4 regions of the Streptomyces sp. Je 1-369 genome follow, and region 1 is predicted to be linked to each of the others. Evidence: riboswitches for the same ligand, from Rfam matches in the RefSeq annotation. Region 1 holds a riboswitch; each other region holds the start of a gene.
What was found. Region 1 has a riboswitch for cyclic di-AMP ahead of NOO62_RS02620 (C40 family peptidase). Riboswitches for the same ligand answer to the same signal wherever they lie in the genome.
Positions count from the first base shown of each region.

Region 1 (4,810 bases):
CGGGGCCCGTGCCGCCGCCGAAGAGCGTGGTGACACCGGAGGCCAGCGCCTCGTCGACGATGGTCGGCGAGATGAAGTGGATGTGGGTGTCGATGCCGCCCGCGGTGAGGATCTTGCCGTTGCCCGCGATGACCTCGGTCTCGGGGCCGATGACGAGATCGGGGTGGACGCCGTCCATGGTGTCCGGGTTGCCGGACTTGCCGATGCCGGTGACGCGGCCGTCGCGGATGCCTATGTCGGCCTTGACGATGCCCCAGTGGTCGATGACGACGGCGCCGGTGATGACGGTGTCGGGCGCGCCTTCGGCTCGGGTGGTGCGGGACTGGCCCATCGACTCGCGGATGACCTTGCCGCCGCCGAACACGGACTCGTCGCCGGATCGGCCGGGTCCGCCGGAGCGGTCCTCCTCGATCTCGATCAGGAGGTCGGTGTCGGCGAGCCGGATCCGGTCGCCGGTCGTGGGGCCGAACAGATCGGCGTAGGCGGCACGGGACAGTTCAGGCATCGAGGGCACCTCCGGTCTCGCCGCGCAGACCGGGCACGACACGCTTCCCGGCCAGCGGGACGAGTTCGACGTCGACGGGGATTCCGGGCTCGAAGCGCACGGCGGTTCCCGCGGCGATGTTCAGCCGCTTTCCGTGTGCGGCGCCGCGGTCGAAGTCAAGACCCGGGTTGGCCTCGGCGAAGTGGTAGTGGGAGCCGACCTGGACGGGCCGGTCGGCGGCGTTGAGGACGGTGAGGCGGGTGACCTCGCGGCCCTCGTTGTAGGGGACGGGCTCGTCAGCGAAGAGGATCTCTCCGGGGATCAGCCCTCGTCCCGTGCCGTGCGGAGCGGCATGCATGCGGCGCGAACTCCCGTCAGACGATCGGCTCGTGGACGGTGACGAGCTTGGTGCCGTCCGGGAAGGTGGCCTCGACCTGGACGTCGTGGATCATCTCGGCGATGCCCTCCATGACGTCGTCACGGGTGAGGATGCGGCGCCCCGAGGACATGAGCTCGGCGACGGTGCGGCCGTCGCGGGCGCCCTCGAGGATGTGGGAGGTGATGAGGGCGATCGACTCGGGGTGGTTCAGGAGCAGTCCCCGCGCCCTTCGCTTCTCGGCCACGTCCGCGGCCACATGAATGAGCAGTCTCTCCTGCTCGTGCGGGGTCAGTTGCACGGTTCCCACCTCACAGTCCTCGGTCCGAACCATGCGGGGTCCGGCTGCCGCGGCCACCGCGACGGATATAGATGTAACACACAGCGAACGTGCGCGATCTTGCGCACCCTGGATAGAAAAACCGCTGGTGGCGTGGCACGGGAGGGTAGTTGGGAGGAGTTTCAACGAGGTTAACCAGTCGTTGACCATCGCATGACGGTCTGCTGGGCTGCGCCATACCTGTCGATGCCCTGGGCAACTTTTCTACGCTGTGAGCGCAGCTCAAGGAGTACGTGGAACCGTTACGTCGCGCGGGGCCGCGGTGCCGGAGCGGGCGCCACGTCCATGTCGCGTTCGAACCGCGGTGTTCCGCCGCGATGCCGAACCGCGCGCGGCGGCTGTCGGAGGAGATGCTCGCGTTGCACACGGGGCGGAGCAAGGAGCAGATCGGCGCGGACATCGAGCGGGACAAGATCCTCGACGCCCCCGGCCGCCCTGGAGTACGGCCTCGTGGACCGGATCACTCCTAGGGCCTGCGTCGGGAGACGTCGCTCGCCGCCCGCGACCCGAGGTGATCCCGCCGATACCGCCGCCCGAACCGCCGCCACTGCCCGCGCCGACCCGCGCCGAGGGAGAACTGGTCGACCGTTACCTCGAGGTCGTCGACCTGCTCGGCCGGATCAATCCGGCCCGCGCCGAGCACACCTACGGCGGGCTGCGCGCCGCCCAGGCCCTCGTCGGCCGGGCGGGTGCCCTGCGCGACGCGCCGGCCCTCATGCACCAGCTGGGCGAGAGTGAAGTGCACGCGCCGACGCTCGCCCGGGCGCTGCGCGTCCTCGACGGGGAGCGCCGGGCCGAAGGAGTCACCGTGCCGCCCCCGCGCGGCGGCTGAGACACCGTCGGCCGACCGCGTCCTTCGACACCCCGACGTCCGGGGCCACTTCGAAACGGACCAGTCGGGCTACCCCGGACGGCGTACGAACAGGTCCTTCTTCGCAGGGGTGCAAGTTGCGTTCTGCGAGTACAGCACTGGCGGAATTAGGTATTCCGCTGCTGGTCGAGCGGTCGTCGGACCACCCGGCCGGGGACCGATTCCGGCAGTGTCCACCTGAACAGGTCAGTCGTGAGGAGCCTCACAAAACGCCGTTTCGGCTCGGTTTTTCGACCCATCTCGGGTCAAGATCCCTTCCGACGACAAGCCCCCGCCACAACGGCGGGGCGGTCCGGGCGGACGCCGAGTCCTGCCGCCACCCGGATGACCGGTCGACATCTGTGCAACGGCAGGAGTGGAGGACCCAGGTACGACGGGCCCGTCCGGGAAGTCCGGACGACGCCCTTGGGGTGAAGCCGCAGAGCACGACGCGGCCGGGCATCTTCGCCTGCCCGAACCCGACAGGTCATCTTTCACAGGCGGCTGACGAAGGGTTGCGCATGACCGCGCTGAATCATGTTCCGTCGCTGCTCACCAGGACCGGTGCCGCATCGGTCCTCACGCTCGCCGTCGTAGGCGGCACCGTCGTGGCCCCCGGGCTCACGTCGGAGGCCCAGGCAGCCACCCACGGGACGAAGGCGCTCAAGATCGCGGCGTCCAAGAAGGGCTCCCCGTACGGCTACGGCTCGGCGGGACCCAACCGGTTCGACTGCTCGGGGCTGACGCTCTACTCGTTCAAGAAGACGGGCAAGAAGCTGCCGCGCACCGCCGCCGCGCAGTACAACAAGACCAAGCACGTCTCCCGGTCCAAGCGGACCCGCGGCGACCTGGTGTTCTTCCACTCCGGTCGGAACGTCTACCACGTCGGGATCTACGCGGGTAACAACCGCATCTGGCACGCTCCCAAGAGGGGGGCCGTGGTGCGCCTGGAGAAGATCTGGTCCAACAGCGTCTGGTACGGCAGGGTCCGCTGACCCACCGCGGCCGGTCCGGCGCGCGCCACGCACCGTCAGGTGCCGGTGCGTGGAGTGCGCCGACGGGGATACCCGTACGGGATGTCCGACGACTATGCCTGTACCGCCCGCAACGAAACACCGCTGGAGCGCGCCGACCGCAACTTCGCGGAGCTGCTCCAGGAGCTGAGGGTGACGCAGACGGGCGTTCAGATCCTCTTCGCCTTTCTGCTCACCCTCGCCTTCAGCCCGCGCTTTCCCTCGCTGGACGCGGTGCAGCGCGGCACCTACGTCACGACGCTGCTGCTCGCGGTGCTCGCGGCGGCGCTGTTCACGGCGCCCGCCGCGCTGCACCGCTCGCTCTTCCAGCAGCGGGCCAAGCCGCTCATCGTGCGGGTGTCGTCCCGGCTCGCCGCCGTCGGGCTCGGCGTGCTGGTCCTGACACTCGCCGGTTCGGTGCTGCTCGTCGTCGATGTGACGTCAGGGCGGACCGAGGGACTCCTCGCGGGCGTGTGGACGCTGCTGGTGTGCGTCGGGCTGTGGGGCGTACTGCCACGGCTCGCGCGACGTCCCCTGGCGCGCGTCGAGGCCGCACTCGTTGAGGAGCCGGACGCCCGGCCGTCGGGGGCCCGCGGCGGAGCTCCGCGCCCGATGCGCAGGGAGCGGTGCCGGTAGCGCGCGACGCTGCGCGGCGGCCGTCCCACGGTCAGTGGGTGGCCGGTCAGTGGGTGGCGTCGCGAGGGGTGCGCCGGACCGGGGCACGCCAGGGCAGCGCGATCCACACGGTCTTGCCTCCCTCGTCGGTGGGGCTGACCGAGAGCCTGCCGCCGCATTCGGCGGCCAGCCAGCGAATGATCACCATGCCGCGGCCGTTGTCCTGCTGGACGGCTGCGGGGAGGCGCTTGGGGTAGCGCGGATGGCTGTCGGTGACGCCGATCCGCAAGTGCTCGTCACGGTCGAGTTCGACGTCGACCGTGAAGGTGGGCGACTGTCCCAGGGTGTGCTGCACTGCGTTCGTGGCGAGTTCCGAGACGATGAGTCTGATCGTGTCGGCCACCTCGGCGTCACCGGGCAGGCCCCATTCCGCGAGCACGCGCGAGACGTACTTCCGGGCGGCGGGCACCGAAGCAGGATCGCTCGGCAGGGTGACGGAGGCTTCCTGGTGGTCTGCCATGGCGGCGCTGTCCCTTTCCCACCGGGACCGGTCTCCGACCCGCGGCGGATGACTCGAGGACAGTCCCGGACTGGTGCTTCGCGCCAGCCTGCCACTCCTTGGCCGGTCACGGGTGGCGATCCACCGAGATGTGCATATATCTGTCGCTCGAAGCGGTGAACTCTGCTACGGCAGACCGTATTTGGGCGGGAGACCGGTACTTCCTCTAATCTCGCCTACTGCCCCGCCCCGCCGCTGGGAAATCCGGCGGCTCCGTCCGGAAGGAGACGGGCATGCAGTACGGCCCCGCGGTGCGCCGTCGTCAGCTCGGTGCCGAACTGCGCGCACTGCGTGTGCAAGCGGGACTCACGAGCAGCCAGGCCGCCGCTCGGGCCGGCTGGCACCAGTCCAAAGTGAGTCGCATCGAGACGGGCCGCAGCGGCGTGAAGGCCGCCGACGTGCGACTACTCCTGGAGGTGTACCAGGTACAGGACCCGCAGCTCAGCGACCTGCTCATAGCGTTCACCGGCGCCGACGACCCGGGGGCGGGGCGCCACCACTGGTGGAAGGCGTACCGCGATCTGCTGCCCGCGACCTATCGGGATTTCATCAGCCTGGAGTCGCAGGCCAGTT
Region 1 is NZ_CP101750.1:569,180-573,989, forward strand. Features, by position in the region: gene NOO62_RS02595 (urease subunit alpha) at 1-505, opposite strand, end outside; gene NOO62_RS02600 (urease subunit beta) at 498-809, opposite strand; gene NOO62_RS02605 (urease subunit gamma) at 859-1,161, opposite strand; partial or broken gene NOO62_RS02610 (ATP-dependent Clp protease proteolytic subunit) at 1,527-1,668, shown strand; gene NOO62_RS02615 (hypothetical protein) at 1,712-2,032, shown strand; cyclic di-AMP (ydaO/yuaA leader) riboswitch at 2,392-2,568, shown strand; gene NOO62_RS02620 (C40 family peptidase) at 2,572-3,045, shown strand; gene NOO62_RS02625 (DUF6328 family protein) at 3,127-3,699, shown strand; gene NOO62_RS02630 (ATP-binding protein) at 3,746-4,198, opposite strand; gene NOO62_RS02635 (helix-turn-helix domain-containing protein) at 4,471-4,810, shown strand, end outside.

Region 2 (4,810 bases), 3.1 Mb from region 1:
ACGGCGACACCGGACTCCTGGAGACCGGCGTCGAGGAACTCCTCCGCTTCGACGGCCCCGTCGAGCTCGCCACCTGGCGCTTCGCGACGGAGCCGCTCACCATCGGCGGGCAGGACATCGCCGCGGGCGACCCCGTCCTCGTCGTGCTCGCCGCCGCCGACCGCGACCCCGCCCGGTTCGAGGAACCCGACACACTCGATCTTTCCCGTCGCGACAACCAACACCTCGGATACGGGCACGGAATCCACTACTGTCTCGGCGCCCCGCTCGCCCGTCTGGAGGGCCGGACCGCCCTCGCGACGCTGCTCCGGCGCCTTCCCGACCTGCAACTCGCGGCTGAACCGGGTGATTTGCGGTGGCGTGGCGGACTGATCATGCGGGGACTGCGCACCCTGCCCGTGAAGTTCACGACCGCACAGACAACGGTGTCCGACTGACGCCCCGTCACGACTGTGATGTTCACGTGATCTCCGCTGCATCGACTTGTGACAAGCGTTCGACTGCGGCTACGTTCACGACGACTTGAGCGCCCCACGCGTTCAAGTCGTCGCTGCAGTCTCGTGAAAGGCACCCGCATGCTCTCCGGCAATGGTCGTCACCGACGCCCCCGCCAGGCCCCGGCCCTCATCGTCGCGGCAGGAGTCACCGGATCAGCCATCGCCATCCCGCTCCTCGGCGCCACGAGCGCGAACGCCGCCGAGACCACGACGTGGCAGAAGCTCGCCGAGTGCGAGAGCGGCGGCGAGTGGAGCGCCAACCCCGGCAACGGCTACTACGGCGGGCTCCAGCTCTCCCAGGAGACCTGGGAGGCGTACGGCGGCCTGGACTACGCGCCGAGCGCCGACCAGGCGAGCCGGTCCCAGCAGATCGCCGTCGCCGAGCAGGTCCTCGACGCCAAGGGCACCGCCGCGTGGCCGAGCTGCGCCCCGATCGCCGGTCTCACCCAGGACGGCGCCGCGGCGGACGTGGATCCGGGCGCCCCGATCACGCCGAAGCCCACCGAGCCGTCGGACTCCACGGGCTCCGACAAGGGCGGCAAGGACGACAAGGGCGACAAGGACCCCTCCGGCAAGGACAAGGGCGAGGGCAAGGGCGAGAAGGCGGACAAGCCGTCCGATGACGCCTCCGACGGCGCCTCCGATCCGGAGAAGCCCTCCGACGACGCGAGCGACACGCCCGGCTCCGGCAAGGACTCCCGAGACAAGAATCACGACGAGTCCGACGAAAAGGGCGACAAGGGCGGTAAGGACGGCAAGGGCGAAGCCGACGCCAACAAGGGTGACTCCGGCAAGTCGGGCGACGAAGACGCCACTTCGCCCACGCCCGAGAACTCGACCGACCCGGCCGACGACGCGGACGGCTCCGCGGATCCCTCCGCGGACCCCTCCGCGGGCCGTCACCGCGGCGACCGCGCGGACGAGAGCGAGAGCGCCGACGGTCGGTCAGGACGCCACGCCTCGCGCGGCGAGAAGCGCTCCGGCAAGGTCGCCGACGGGACGTACACCGTGCGCTCCGGAGACAACCTCTCGGTCATCGCGGACGACCTCGGCGTCGACGGCGGATGGCACGAGCTCTACACCGAGAACAAGAAGACCGTCGGCACGGACCCGGACCTCATTCTCCCCGGTCAGAGCCTCGATCTGGGCGAAAAGTAACGGAAGTTGACGAAGCGTCGGGTGGGGATTTCACGCCGTATGTCTGGTTTGGCGCAAGTGAGAGATGGGTCTCAGAAGCCCTGATCGTCTTTGAAATTCAGGCGAATGCGTGATTACCGTCGTCACCGCTCGCCACTGGTGGGCCCCGCCGGTCGGTACGCCGAATCCTGCCAACGGCCGGACGGGAACAGTCGTCGCTTTGAGCGCCGTAGGCAGGAGCGGGGGACCCAGGTAAGTGCCGCGTCATGCGGCTAGGGGTGAAGCCGCACTCGAAGGAGTGCGGCCGGGCAACCACATCGGCCCGAACCCGACAGCTCACCTCGCAGGCGTCGGTGAGGGGATCTACGCATGCTGTTTTCCAGCAAGGGCAAGCACCGTCGTCCGTCCAAGGCCACCCGTGTCGTCACGCTCGCCGGCGTCACCGGTGCCGCCGTCGCCGCCCCGCTGATGGCCGCCGGTTCCGCCTCGGCCGCCACCACCTCCGAGTGGGACGCCGTCGCGCAGTGCGAGTCCGGCGGCAACTGGTCCATCAACACCGGCAACGGCTACTACGGCGGCGTGCAGTTCTCCGCCTCCACGTGGTCCGCGTACGGCGGCACGAAGTACGCGCCGACCGCCGACAAGGCCTCCAAGGCCCAGCAGATCGAGATCGCCGAGAAGGTCCTCGCGGGCCAGGGCAAGGGTGCCTGGCCGAGCTGCGGCGTCGGCCTCTCGGGCGCCTCGCCCAACAGCGGCGGCTCGCAGGAGCAGGCCCCGCAGCAGCAGGCCCCGCAGCAGCAGGCCCCGCAGCAGCAGGCCGCGCCGAAGCCGCAGCAGACGCAGCAGCAGGCCGCCCCGCAGCAGCAGGCCGCGCCCAAGCCGCAGCCGCAGACCGAGTCCAAGAAGACCGTCGAGACCCCGACCGGCAAGACGGTCAAGAAGGGCGACGGCGAGTACAAGGTCAAGACGGGGGACACCCTGTCGAAGATCGCCGAGGCGAAGCACGTCAAGGGCGGCTGGCACAAGGTCTACAAGCTCAACGGCGACATCATCGACAACGCCGACATGATCTACCCGGGCCAGCAGCTCCACCTGAGCTGACCCATTCGGTCACGGCCGTGCCTCGGCGGACGCACGGCCGTACCCCCCGTCCCCACGGGCTCCCCGCCCCGGTGCGCGTATCCCCCGTACGCACCGGGGCGGGGTCATGTCCGCACCCGTTCCCGCCGCCGCTGCCGCCCCTCTTGTTCGCTACTAGCGAGTAGAGAACATGGTCTTACGCCCTGTTTCCGCGCCATATGGCCTTTGTGCCGTCCCAGGGGACGGGCGGTCGGCTGGCCGAAGGCCCGGAGCCGGTTAGGCTCAGGAGGCGCAGGGCCGAAGCGGTCTGTCCAATCGCGTATTCGCGTCACACTCCCAGAAGGAGATGCTCGTGCCGTCCATCGACGTCGTCGTAGCCCGGGAAATCCTGGACTCCCGAGGCAACCCCACGGTCGAGGTCGAGGTCGGCCTCGACGACGGCAGCACCGGTCGTGCCGCCGTTCCGTCCGGTGCCTCCACCGGTGCCTTCGAGGCCATCGAACTCCGTGACGGTGACCCCAACCGTTACCAGGGCAAGGGTGTCGAGAAGGCAGTCCTCGCCGTCATCGAGCAGATCGGCCCGGAGCTCGTCGGCTACGACGCCACCGAGCAGCGCCTGATCGACCAGGCCATGTTCGACCTGGACGCCACCGACAACAAGGGCTCGCTCGGCGCCAACGCCATCCTCGGCGTCTCGCTCGCCGTCGCGCACGCCGCCTCCGAGGCCAGCGACCTGCCGCTGTTCCGCTACCTCGGCGGCCCGAACGCGCACCTGCTGCCCGTTCCGATGATGAACATCCTGAACGGCGGGTCGCACGCCGACTCGAACGTCGACATCCAGGAATTCATGATCGCCCCGATCGGCGCGGAGTCCTTCTCCGAGGCGCTGCGCTGGGGCACCGAGGTCTACCACACCCTCAAGAAGGTCCTGAAGGACAAGGGTCTGTCGACCGGCCTCGGCGACGAGGGCGGCTTCGCCCCGAACCTGGACTCCAACCGCGCCGCGCTCGACCTCATCCTCGAGGCCATCAAGCAGGCCGGTTACGTCCCCGGGGAGCAGATCGCCCTCGCCCTCGACGTCGCCGCCTCCGAGTTCTACAAGGACGGCACGTACTCCTTCGAGGGCAAGGACCGCTCGGCCGCCGAGATGACCGAGTACTACGCGGAGCTCGTCGCCTCGTACCCGCTCGTCTCCATCGAGGACCCGCTGTTCGAGGACGACTGGGCCGGCTGGAACGCCATCACCGAGAAGCTCGGCGACAAGGTGCAGCTCGTCGGCGACGACCTGTTCGTCACCAACCCCGAGCGTCTGGCCCGCGGCATCGAGGAGAACTCGGCCAACGCCCTGCTCGTCAAGGTCAACCAGATCGGTTCGCTGACCGAGACCCTCGACGCCGTCGAGATGGCCCAGCGCAGCGGCTTCAAGTGCATGATGTCGCACCGCTCCGGCGAGACCGAGGACGTCACCATCGCCGACCTCGCCGTCGCCACGAACTGCGGCCAGATCAAGACCGGCGCCCCGGCCCGCTCCGAGCGCGTCGCCAAGTACAACCAGCTCCTGCGCATCGAGGAGATCCTCGACGACGCGGCGGTCTACGCGGGCCGGAGCGCCTTCCCGCGGTTCCGCTCCACGGACTGATGAGCACAGCAAGGGCTGAACTCACGTAGCCACGTGGTTACCTACGTCCCCGCACGCGGTCCCGTACCGTGTGCGGGGACGTACGTACGTGTAAGCGCCGCGCAGCTCTGGGGAGGCGGAACCATGGCCAAGGCCGGGACCAAGGACCGGTTCTCCACCGCGACCCGCCTGCGACTGCTCGGCGAGCAGACCGCCGAGCGCGTCTACCGCTCCCAGACCAAGCGCCAGGCGCGCCGCTCCCGGCTCACCGGCCGCGCCGCGCTCCTCGCGCTCGTGCTCTGCTCCCTGGTCGTCGCCCTCGCGTATCCGATGCGGCAGTACGTGTCGCAGCGCGCCGAGATCGACGACCTGCGCCGGCAGCAGGCCGAGCACCGGGCGGACGTCGAGAAGCTGCGCGACGAGAAGGCCCGCTGGCAGGACGACGCGTACGCGGAGCAGCGCGTCCGGGACCGCCTGC
Region 2 is NZ_CP101750.1:3,651,970-3,656,779, reverse strand. Features, by position in the region: gene NOO62_RS16575 (cytochrome P450 family protein) at 1-437, shown strand, start outside; gene NOO62_RS16570 (transglycosylase family protein) at 561-1,655, shown strand; cyclic di-AMP (ydaO/yuaA leader) riboswitch at 1,850-1,999, shown strand; partial or broken gene NOO62_RS39285 (transglycosylase family protein) at 2,004-2,399, shown strand; partial or broken gene NOO62_RS39280 (LysM peptidoglycan-binding domain-containing protein) at 2,532-2,735, shown strand; gene eno (phosphopyruvate hydratase) at 3,067-4,353, shown strand; gene NOO62_RS16555 (FtsB family cell division protein) at 4,477-4,810, shown strand, end outside.
Region 2: another riboswitch for cyclic di-AMP. It lies ahead of NOO62_RS39285 (transglycosylase family protein); the one in region 1 lies ahead of NOO62_RS02620 (C40 family peptidase).

Region 3 (4,810 bases), 6.0 Mb from region 1:
CCGAAGTTGCCGTGCCCGTCCACCAAGGGGAGGCGCATCGAGAAGGGCTGCGCCATGCGCACCAACGCGTCGTAGATCGACGCGTCGCCGTGCGGGTGCAACTTACCCATGACCTCGCCGACGACGCGGGCACACTTCACATAGCCGCGGTCGGGGCGCAGGCCCATCTCGTTCATCTGGTAGACGATCCTGCGGTGCACCGGCTTCATGCCGTCGCGGGCGTCCGGCAGGGCGCGGGAGTAGATGACCGAATACGCGTACTCGAGGAAGGAGCCCTGCATCTCGTCGACGACGTCGATGTCGAGGATCTTCTCCTCGTACGAGTCGTCGGGCGGCGGGGTCTTCGTGCTGCGGCGGGCCATCGCTGCTGCGGCTCCTTCACCAAGCAAGTGCGGGTTCTGACGCCGACCATTGTGGACTGTCCCACTGACAACGCCGACCACGACCCGTGCACCGGCGGTGTCACCCGTGACTACGCCGAGGGCGGAGCGGGAACTTCGTCAGGTGCTGACACGCTTGCATACAGTGTCAGGACTGGCAGCAATTGTTCTGATCCAGCGATGATCCAGCGATCGAAGGGACGTACATGCCCATGGGTCACACGGCCACAGCCGAGGCCGGCTCCGGCGGCCTGAAAGCGACCGAGCACCGGCTGGCCAACGGCCTGCGCGTGGTGCTCTCCGAGGACCACCTGACCCCGGTCGCCGCGGTCTGCCTCTGGTACGACGTCGGCTCGCGCCACGAGGTCAAGGGGCGTACCGGCCTTGCTCACCTCTTCGAGCACCTGATGTTCCAGGGTTCGAAGCAGGTGCACGGCAATGGCCACTTCGAGCTGGTACAGGGAGCGGGCGGGTCGCTCAACGGCACGACGAGCTTCGAGCGCACCAACTATTTCGAGACCATGCCCGCGCACCAGTTGGAGCTGGCCCTCTGGCTCGAGGCCGACCGGATGGGCTCCCTGCTCTCCGCGCTCGACGAAGAGTCGATGGAAAACCAGCGCGACGTCGTCAAGAACGAGCGCCGCCAGCGCTACGACAACGTTCCCTACGGAACGGCCTTCGAGAGGCTCACCGCTCTCTCGTACCCGGAGGGCCACCCTTACCACCACACGCCGATCGGCTCCATGGCCGACCTGGACGCGGCCACCCTGGACGACGCACGCGCGTTCTTCCGCACGTACTACGCGCCCAACAACGCGGTCCTCTCGGTCGTCGGCGACATCGACCCCGAGCAGACGCTTGCCTGGGTCGAGAAGTACTTCGGGTCGATTCCCGGCCACGACGGCAAGCAGCCGCCGCGCGACGGCTCGCTGCCCGAGCGCATCGGCAAGGAGCTGCGCGAGGTCATCGAGGAGGAGGTCCCGGCCCGCGCCCTGATGGCCGCCTACCGCCTCCCGGAGGACGGCACGCGCGCGTGCGACGCGGCCGACCTCGCCCTCACCGTCCTCGGCAGCGGCGAGTCCTCCCGGCTCTACAACCGGCTCGTGCGCAGGGACCGCACCGCGGTCGCCGCGGGCTTCGGTCTGCTGCGTCTCGCCGGGGCGCCCTCGCTCGGCTGGCTGGACGTGAAGACGTCGGGTGACGTCGAGGTGCCCGTCATCGAGGCCGCCGTCGACGAGGAGCTGGCCCGCTTCGCCGCGGAGGGCCCCACTCCGGAGGAGATGGAGCGCGCCCAGGCACAGCTGGAGCGCGAGTGGCTCGACCGGCTCGGCACGGTCGCCGGCCGCGCCGACGAACTGTGCCGGTACGCGGTCCTGTTCGGCGACCCGCAGCTCGCCCTGACGGCCGTCCAGCGCGTCCTCGACATCACCGCGGAGGAGGTCCAGGAGGTCGCCGCGGCCCGCCTGCGCCCCGACAACCGCGCGGTGCTCGTGTACGAGCCCGTGGAAGGCGCCGACGAGCGTGCCGAGGAAGAAGAGGAGGCGGCGAAGTGACCGAGGCCGCGACGATGCAGTTCCACCCCCAGCCCCAGGCCGGCACCGCCAAGCCCTGGGCCTTCCCCGCCCCCGAGCGCGGCACGCTGCCCAACGGCCTGACCGTCCTGCGCTGCAACCGCCCCGGCCAGCAGGTCGCCGCCGTAGAGGTCCACCTCGAAGCGCCCCTGGACGCCGAACCGGAGGGCCTGGACGGCGTCGCCACCATCATGGCGCGGGCCTTCAACGAGGGCACCGACAAGCACGACGCGGAGGAGTTCGCCGCCGAGCTCGACCGCTGCGGCGCGACCCTCGACGCGCACGCCGACCACCCGGGCGTGCGGGTCTCCCTGGAGGTGCCGGTCTCCCGACTCCCGAAGGCGCTCGGCCTGCTCGCCGACGCACTGCGGGCCCCCGCCTTCGCGGACAGCGAGATCGAGCGGCTCGTACGCAACCGCCTGGACGAGCTCCCGCACGAGGCCGCCAACCCGGCGCGGCGCGCCGCCAAGGAGCTCTCCCGGCAGCTGTTCCCGCCGACGTCGCGCATGTCGCGCCCGCGCCAGGGCACCGAGGAGACGGTCACGGCCATCGACTCGGCGGCGGTGCGTGCCTTCTACGAGAAGTTCGTCCGCCCGGCCACGGCCACCCTGGTCGTGGTCGGCGACCTCGAGGGCACCGACCTGGACGCCATCCTCACGGACACCGTCGGCGCCTGGACCGGTTCCCCGGGCGAGCCGCGCCCGGTGCCGCCGGTGACCGCCGACGACCGCGGCCGCATCGTCATCGTGGACCGTCCCGGAGCGGTCCAGACGCAGCTGCTGATCGGCCGGGTCGGCGCCGACCGGCACGACCGCGTCTGGCCGGCCCAGGTCCTCGGCACGTACTGCCTGGGCGGCACCCTCACCTCGCGCTTGGACCGTGTCCTGCGCGAGGAGAAGGGATACACCTACGGTGTACGGGCGTTCAGCCAGGTCCTGCGCTCCGCCCCGGACGGGACGGGCGCCGCGATGCTCGCCATCAGCGGCTCCGTGGACACCCCGAACACGGGACCGGCGCTCGACGACCTCTGGAAGGTGCTGCGCACCCTCGCCGCCGAGGGGCTCACCGACGCCGAGCGTGACGTGGCCGTGCAGAACCTGGTGGGCGTGGCGCCGCTCAAGTACGAGATGGCGGCTTCCGTGGCGGCGACGCTCGCCGACCAGGTCGAGCAGAACCTGCCGGACGACTTCCAGGCGCAGCTGTACCGGCAGCTGGCCGCCACGGGCACCGTGGAGGCCACTGCGGCCGTCGTGAACGCCTTCCCGGACGACCGGCTGGTGACGGTCCTGGTCGGGGACGCCGCGCAGATCGAGGAGCCCGTCAGGGCGCTCGGGATCGGCGAAGTGAGCGTCGTCACCGGCTGAGTGGCGGCAGCGACCGCGCTGAGCCACAGTCAGGACGCATCGCGACCCCGGTGACCCGTTTCGGTCACCGGGGTCCTCATATGTCCGGATTCATATAGTGGTTGCCTGTCTGGCGTGTGGCGTGCGCTACAAAAGTCGCGTTCTGTTTGTCGAATGAAAGACGCCCCGCTTAGCGTCGACCCGGCTGTCCGTCGCGCAGTACGCCGCATCCGCGGCACCGGGCAGTCATCGCCGAGTCCCCGTACGGCGCGAGCCAGGGGAGCCGGGGACCCACATGTCCCCTGGGGTGAATCGGGAACCTTGCCGTGAGGCGAGGGACTCGTAGGAGACCTTCCTGCTCCGAACCCGTCAGCTAACCCGGTAGGCGAGAGGGAAGGAAAGGAACACCCGCCACATGGCGTTCACCCGTGCCACCGGGAAGCACCGTCGTCCGAGCCGCATGACGCGGACCACCGCGAACGTCGCGGGTGTCGCGGCGCTCACCACCACCGGTGTCATCGGAGGCCTCGCAGGCCCCGCGCTCGCCGCCGCCGACGAAGCGGCCGTGGAGCACACCGGACTCACCCAGGCGATATCCGTCGGTGACTCGCTCGCCGAGAGCATCGACGCGCAGGCCGCCGCGCAGCGCCAGGCCGCCGACGACGCCGCTGCCGCCAAGAAGGCCGAAGAGGCAGCCAAGAAGAAGGCCGCCGAGGAGAAGCGCAAGGCCGACGCCGAGGCCAAGGCGAAGGCCAAGAAGGAGCGCGAGGCCAAGGAGCGCGCCGCCCGCGAGGCCGAGCGCAAGCGCCTGAACACCTACGTCTCCCCGGTCTCCGGCTCGTACGTCTCCACGGGCTACCAGACCGGCGGCGCCATGTGGTCCTCCGGCAGCCACACCGGTGTCGACTTCCACGCCGCGTCCGGCACCTCGGTCCACGCGGTCGGCTCCGGCACCGTCGTCGAGGCCGGCTGGGGCGGTGCCTACGGCAACAACGTGGTCATCAAGATGAACGACGGCACGTACACCCAGTACGGCCACATGTCGTCCCTCGGTGTCACCGTCGGCCAGACGGTCACCCCGGGCCAGCAGATCGGCCTCTCCGGGTCCACCGGCAACTCCAGCGGCCCGCACCTCCACTTCGAGGCCCGCACCGGCGCGGACTACGGCTCGGACATCGACCCGGTCTCGTACCTCCGCTCGCACGGCGTCAACGTCTGACCGACGCGGCCCCCGCAGCGGCCAAGCACCGAACCGAAAGCCCCGGCTCCTCGTGAGCCGGGGCTTTCGGCGTTCCGGGCCGCCGTGTTCTTGGCCAAAAGATATCCATGAATTCCGTCCCGCCGTCGGAAATCCCGGCGCCCTGCAATAGAGTCACGGAACGAGCGTCGGTCGACCGCGTTGCGCGGGGATCAAAGCGGAGGTCCGGTCATGCGCGTTCCCGCGCACTCGGTATGCACGGCCATTCGGGACGACATAGTCGCCGGTGTGTACGAAAGGGGCGGCAAGCTCACCGAG
Region 3 is NZ_CP101750.1:6,609,000-6,613,809, forward strand. Features, by position in the region: gene NOO62_RS29865 (DNA topoisomerase (ATP-hydrolyzing) subunit A) at 1-362, opposite strand, end outside; gene NOO62_RS29870 (M16 family metallopeptidase) at 587-1,933, shown strand; gene NOO62_RS29875 (M16 family metallopeptidase) at 1,930-3,315, shown strand; cyclic di-AMP (ydaO/yuaA leader) riboswitch at 3,535-3,697, shown strand; gene NOO62_RS29880 (M23 family metallopeptidase) at 3,710-4,513, shown strand; gene NOO62_RS29885 (GntR family transcriptional regulator) at 4,724-4,810, shown strand, end outside.
Region 3: another riboswitch for cyclic di-AMP. It lies ahead of NOO62_RS29880 (M23 family metallopeptidase); the one in region 1 lies ahead of NOO62_RS02620 (C40 family peptidase).

Region 4 (4,810 bases), 3.6 Mb from region 1:
AGTGGCCGCGCACTTGGGGTCCGACCGCGTGCCGGGCGACGAACCCGATGCGGGTGCGGGCGGTGTCGAGGACGTACTCGCCGCTCAGCTGGCTGAGCTCGGTGATCGCTGACATTGCTGGTCACTCCCGGAGTCCGTCGCGACGTCGTGGGTTTCACGACGATACCGCCGTACGGCGGGGGTGTTCGGGCTGCTCCAGCGCCAAACCAGCCTGAGTCAAGTGGCGTTGGCGCGGGCGTGCTCCCGACCCGGGTGCGGAGGCGAGGGGCCGGGCCGTCATCGCCGTGGGCTCCGTCGCCCGAACGGACCAGTCCGGCCGTGCGCGGCCGGGCGGCGCGGGTGACGCTGGACTGCCGGTGGCCGTCCCAGGTCGGCGGTGCGGCGGGAGGTCCGGCCATGGCAGTTGTGGTTCGTCGGCGGCGACAGCGCGTTCTCGTACTGGTCGTGGCGCCGCTTCTCGTCGTCCTCGCCGCGGCCTGCGGCGGGGGCGGCTCCGGTGACGGGAGTACGCGTACCGCCGCCGCGCGGCCCCTCGATCTCGCGTTCACGCATCCCGGTGTGCTCGTCGGCAAGGAGCAGCTGGAGCGGGCGCGGGCCCGGGTGCGGGGGCGGGAGGAGCCGTGGTTCGCGGCGTTCGAGCAGATGCGGCACAGCAAGTACGCGGCCGACGACTACACCGCGAAGCCGTACGCCGTCGTGGAGTGCCCGCCCGACACCCGGCCCGGACGAGGGTGCGTCGAGGAGCGTGAGGACGCGCTGGCCGCGTACACGCACGCCCTGCTCTGGAACGTCACCGGTGAGCGCGCGCACGCCGAGAAGGCCGTACAGATCATGGACGCCTGGGCGAAGGTCATCACCCGGCACACCGAGGACAACGCGGGGCTGCAGACCGCCTGGGCCGCCTCGTCCTGGGCGCGTGCCGCCGAAGCCGTGCGCTACACGTACGACGGCTGGCCCGACGGGCAGCTCCTGCGCTTCGAGCGGATGCTGCGCAACGCCTATCTGCCCCAGGTCCGCGACGGCGCCGTCGCGCGCAACGGCAACTGGGACCTGGTCATGGCCGACGCCACCATGAGCATGGCCGTCTTCCTCGACGACCACGCCACGTTCGAGAAGGCCGTGCAGCACTTCAGGACGCGCGTGCCCGCGTACTTCTACCTGGAGTCCGACGGGAAGCTGCCCGTCTCCCCGGCGGGCAGCGGCATCGACACCGCCGCCGAGCTGAAGAAGTACTGGTTCGGGCAGGGCACGTACGCCGACGGGCTCTCCCAGGAGACGTGCCGCAACTTCAAGCACGCAAGCTACTCGCTCGCCGCCACCTCGCACCTGGCGGAGACCGCCCGGCACCAGGGCGTCGACCTGTACGGGGAGGTCAGGGACCGGCTCCGGGCGGCCTTCGAGTTCCACTCCAAGTACCAGCTGGGCGCGGCGGCGCCCGCCTGGCTGTGCGGCGGCAGGGTGCGGCGCGACATGGGACCCGACACGGAGGTCGGCCTCAGCCACCTGCGGGGACGGCTGAAGCTGGACATGCCGCAGACCGAGAAGTACACGCGGGAGCGGCGGCCCGAGGGGACGGATGGCCTCTTCGTCGCCTGGGAGACCCTCACGCACGCCGACAGCGCGTAAGTGGTTCGACGCACCCCTTCGGATGGCGTAGAGTTGTGTTTACCGACGCGGGGTGGAGCAGCTCGGTAGCTCGCTGGGCTCATAACCCAGAGGTCGCAGGTTCAAATCCTGTCCCCGCTACTGAAGGCCTGAGGCCGGGAAGCATCAGCTTCCCGGCCTCAGGTGTTTTTCCGTCCGTGACCGCTCCCCGTCCGTGACCGCTTCCCGGCCGTGACCGCTCCCCGTCCGTAACCCGGTCGGCCCACACCAAGTCGCACCCTCCCGCCGCTGCGGGAACCCTGAATGCAGCGCGGTGATGGGCGCGGAGTCGGCGGGAGACAAGCGGTGGGGCAGCGAGGAGAAGCCGACGAAAGGGGGGCCGGCGGGGCCACCGGGCCCGAGCGGGCGTTCGTCCGGGTCCTGCCGCTCCTGCTCCTCGTCGTCGGCGTCGTGTACGACGCGTCGACCCCGTCGGAGTTCACCGCGTCCCCCCTCTTCACCGCCGCACCCCTCATCGCCGCCCCCTTCTACTCGCGGCTCAGCACCGTCCTGACCGGCGTCGCCGCCACCGCCGCCGTCCTCTTCCTGCACTACGGCAGCACCATCAGCAGCCAGGTCGAGGCCGTCACCGAGGTGGTCACCGTGGTGACCGTCGCCGCGCTCGCCATCGTCATCAACCGTGTCGTGCGGCGCAGCAACGACCGGCTCGCCATCGCCCGCTCCATCTCCGAGGCCACCCAGCGCGCCGTGCTGCCCGAACCGGATCCGCGGATCGGCGGGCTCGACTTCGCGGCGCGGTACGAGGCGGCGCAGGCCGACGCGTTCATCGGGGGTGATTTGTACGCCGTACAGGACACCCCGCACGGCGTACGGCTCATCGTCGGCGACGTACGCGGAAAAGGCATGGGCGCCGTCGCGGCCGTCGCCGTCGTCATCGGCGCCTTCCGGGAGGCCGCCGAGCAGGAGGCCACCCTGGAGGCGGTCGCGCAGCGCCTGGAGCGGGCGCTCGCCCGCGAGGGCACCCGGCGCGACGGCCTTGACGCGTTCGAGGGGTTCACCACCGCGGTCCTCGCCGAGATCCGGCACGGCGAGGGCGCCGTACGGCTGGTGAACCGCGGGCACCCGCCGCCGCTGCTGCTGCGCGGCGACGGGCGGCTCTGCGTCCTGTCGGCGAGCGAACCCGCGCTGCCGCTCGGCATGGGCGACCTCGGGGCCTGGCCGGACCGCGCGGACGAGACGGAGCTCCCGCCCGGCGCGCTGCTGCTCTTCTACACGGACGGCCTCTCGGAGGCGCGCAACGCGGCGGGGGAGTTCTACGATCCCGCCGCCCGGCTCGGCGGGCGGATCTTCCCGGGCCGGAGCGGCCCGCACGCGCTCCTTGCCGCGCTCGCGGGGGAGGTGCGGCGGCACACCGGGGGTGGCATGACGGACGACATGGCGCTGCTCGCGGTGCGGCGCCCCACCGCGGGGGAACCGGACGGCACGACCGGAGCTCCGGGTGTCACGGCCGGTGATTGAAGTGCACCGCTCCGCATAACAACTGACGCTCTGTCAAGGGAATGTGAAGTTCCGGTGTTTAGTGATCTGGGGTCAACTCGCCCCGTTGCGCCCCTTCGTGTCCTGTTACGTACACCCGATGAGCGTTAACGATCAACCGGAACAGCTTGGAATACCGACCCGCTGTCTATTAACGTTCGATAACGCAGCGCGGTCGTCCCAGCCGTCACTAGAGACGGCTCCGCGCGCACGCGCCTAATCCCGCAAGGGAGCCGGGGAACCACCAACATGGGGTGAATCGGGCCTCTGCGCATCCGTGCACTCGTGCACCCGTGCCAGGTGTTCGTAGGAGACCTTCCTGCTCCGAACCCGTCAGCTAACCCGGTAGGCGAGAAGGAAGGAAAGGAGTGCGCCCCAGTGGCGTCCAACCGGCCTGCCCCCCAAGCCGTGTACGTTCCGAATGACGACGACTTCGGTTCGTACGACGAGAGCTCCTTCGAAGAGTGGAACCCCACCGAGGAGTCCGTCCGTCCCGTCCGCGGCAGGCACCGTGTGCACAAGAAGGGCGGCGGCGGACTCGCCCGCAGCTCCACCGTGCTCGGCGTGGGCGTCATCGCCGCCGTCGGCGCGGGCGGCATAGCCACCGCGCAGGACGGCAAGCCGCCGGTCTCCATATCGATGCCCGACCTGGGCGCGGTCACCGACTCGCTGCCCGAGGCCGAGTCGCTGCCGGGCGTGGGCTCGTTGATGTCCGACGACGCCGCCGCGGACACCACCGTCGCCGCCTCGGCCCCCCTCACCGCCGCGGGCGTCAGCACCGCCGACGCGGAGCAGGGCACCGCCGACGCGGGCGAGGCCCTGCGCGCCCGCATCATGCAGCAGGCCGAGAACCAGCAGAACCAGGCGGACAGCGCCGTGCGGACCGCGGCGGAGGACGCCGCCGTCAAGAAGGCCGCCGAAGAGGCGGCCGCGCAGCAGAAGGCCGCCGAGCAGGAGGCGGACGCCGAGGCCGCCGCCAAGAAGAAGAAGGCGGAGGAGGCCCGGAAGGCGAAGGCCGAGGCCGCGCGCCTGGCCAAGCTCGCCAAGAGCTTCGTCATCCCCACCTCCTCGTACACCCTCACCTCGCACTTCGGCGACGCGGGCTCCATGTGGTCCTCCGGCCACCACACCGGCCTGGACTTCGCGGCGCCCACGGGCACCCCGCTGAAGGCCGTGCACACCGGCACCGTCAAGGAGGCCGGCTGGGCGGGCGCGTACGGCTACCGCACCGTGCTCGAACTCGAGGACGGCACGGAGGTCTGGTACTGCCACCAGTCCTCGCTCAACGTCAGCGCGGGCCAGAAGGTCTCCACGGGTGACGTCATCGGCCGCGTCGGCGCGACCGGCAACGTCACGGGGCCGCACCTCCACATGGAGGTCCACACGCCGGGCGGCTCGGGGATCGACCCGCTCGGGTGGCTGCAGAGCAAGGGCCTCAATCCCTGATCGCGCTCTTGCGGGGTTCGGTCCGGCCGCGAGTTCGATGTGGCCTGCACGGAATTCCGTCTCCGGTGGGGGCGTTGAGGAGCACATGACTTCTCTTCGCCCACTCGGCTCCTCCGACCTCGAGGTCTTCCCGCTCTCCCTCGGCGGCAACGTCTTCGGCTGGACCGCGGACCGGGCGGCGTCCTTCGCCGTCCTCGACGCCTACACCGCGGCAGGCGGCAAC
Region 4 is NZ_CP101750.1:4,198,365-4,203,174, reverse strand. Features, by position in the region: gene NOO62_RS19060 (YceI family protein) at 1-115, opposite strand, end outside; gene NOO62_RS19055 (alginate lyase family protein) at 397-1,626, shown strand; tRNA gene NOO62_RS19050 (tRNA-Met) at 1,673-1,746, shown strand; gene NOO62_RS19045 (PP2C family protein-serine/threonine phosphatase) at 1,909-3,123, shown strand; cyclic di-AMP (ydaO/yuaA leader) riboswitch at 3,345-3,508, shown strand; gene NOO62_RS19040 (M23 family metallopeptidase) at 3,520-4,587, shown strand; gene NOO62_RS19035 (aldo/keto reductase) at 4,673-4,810, shown strand, end outside.
Region 4: another riboswitch for cyclic di-AMP. It lies ahead of NOO62_RS19040 (M23 family metallopeptidase); the one in region 1 lies ahead of NOO62_RS02620 (C40 family peptidase).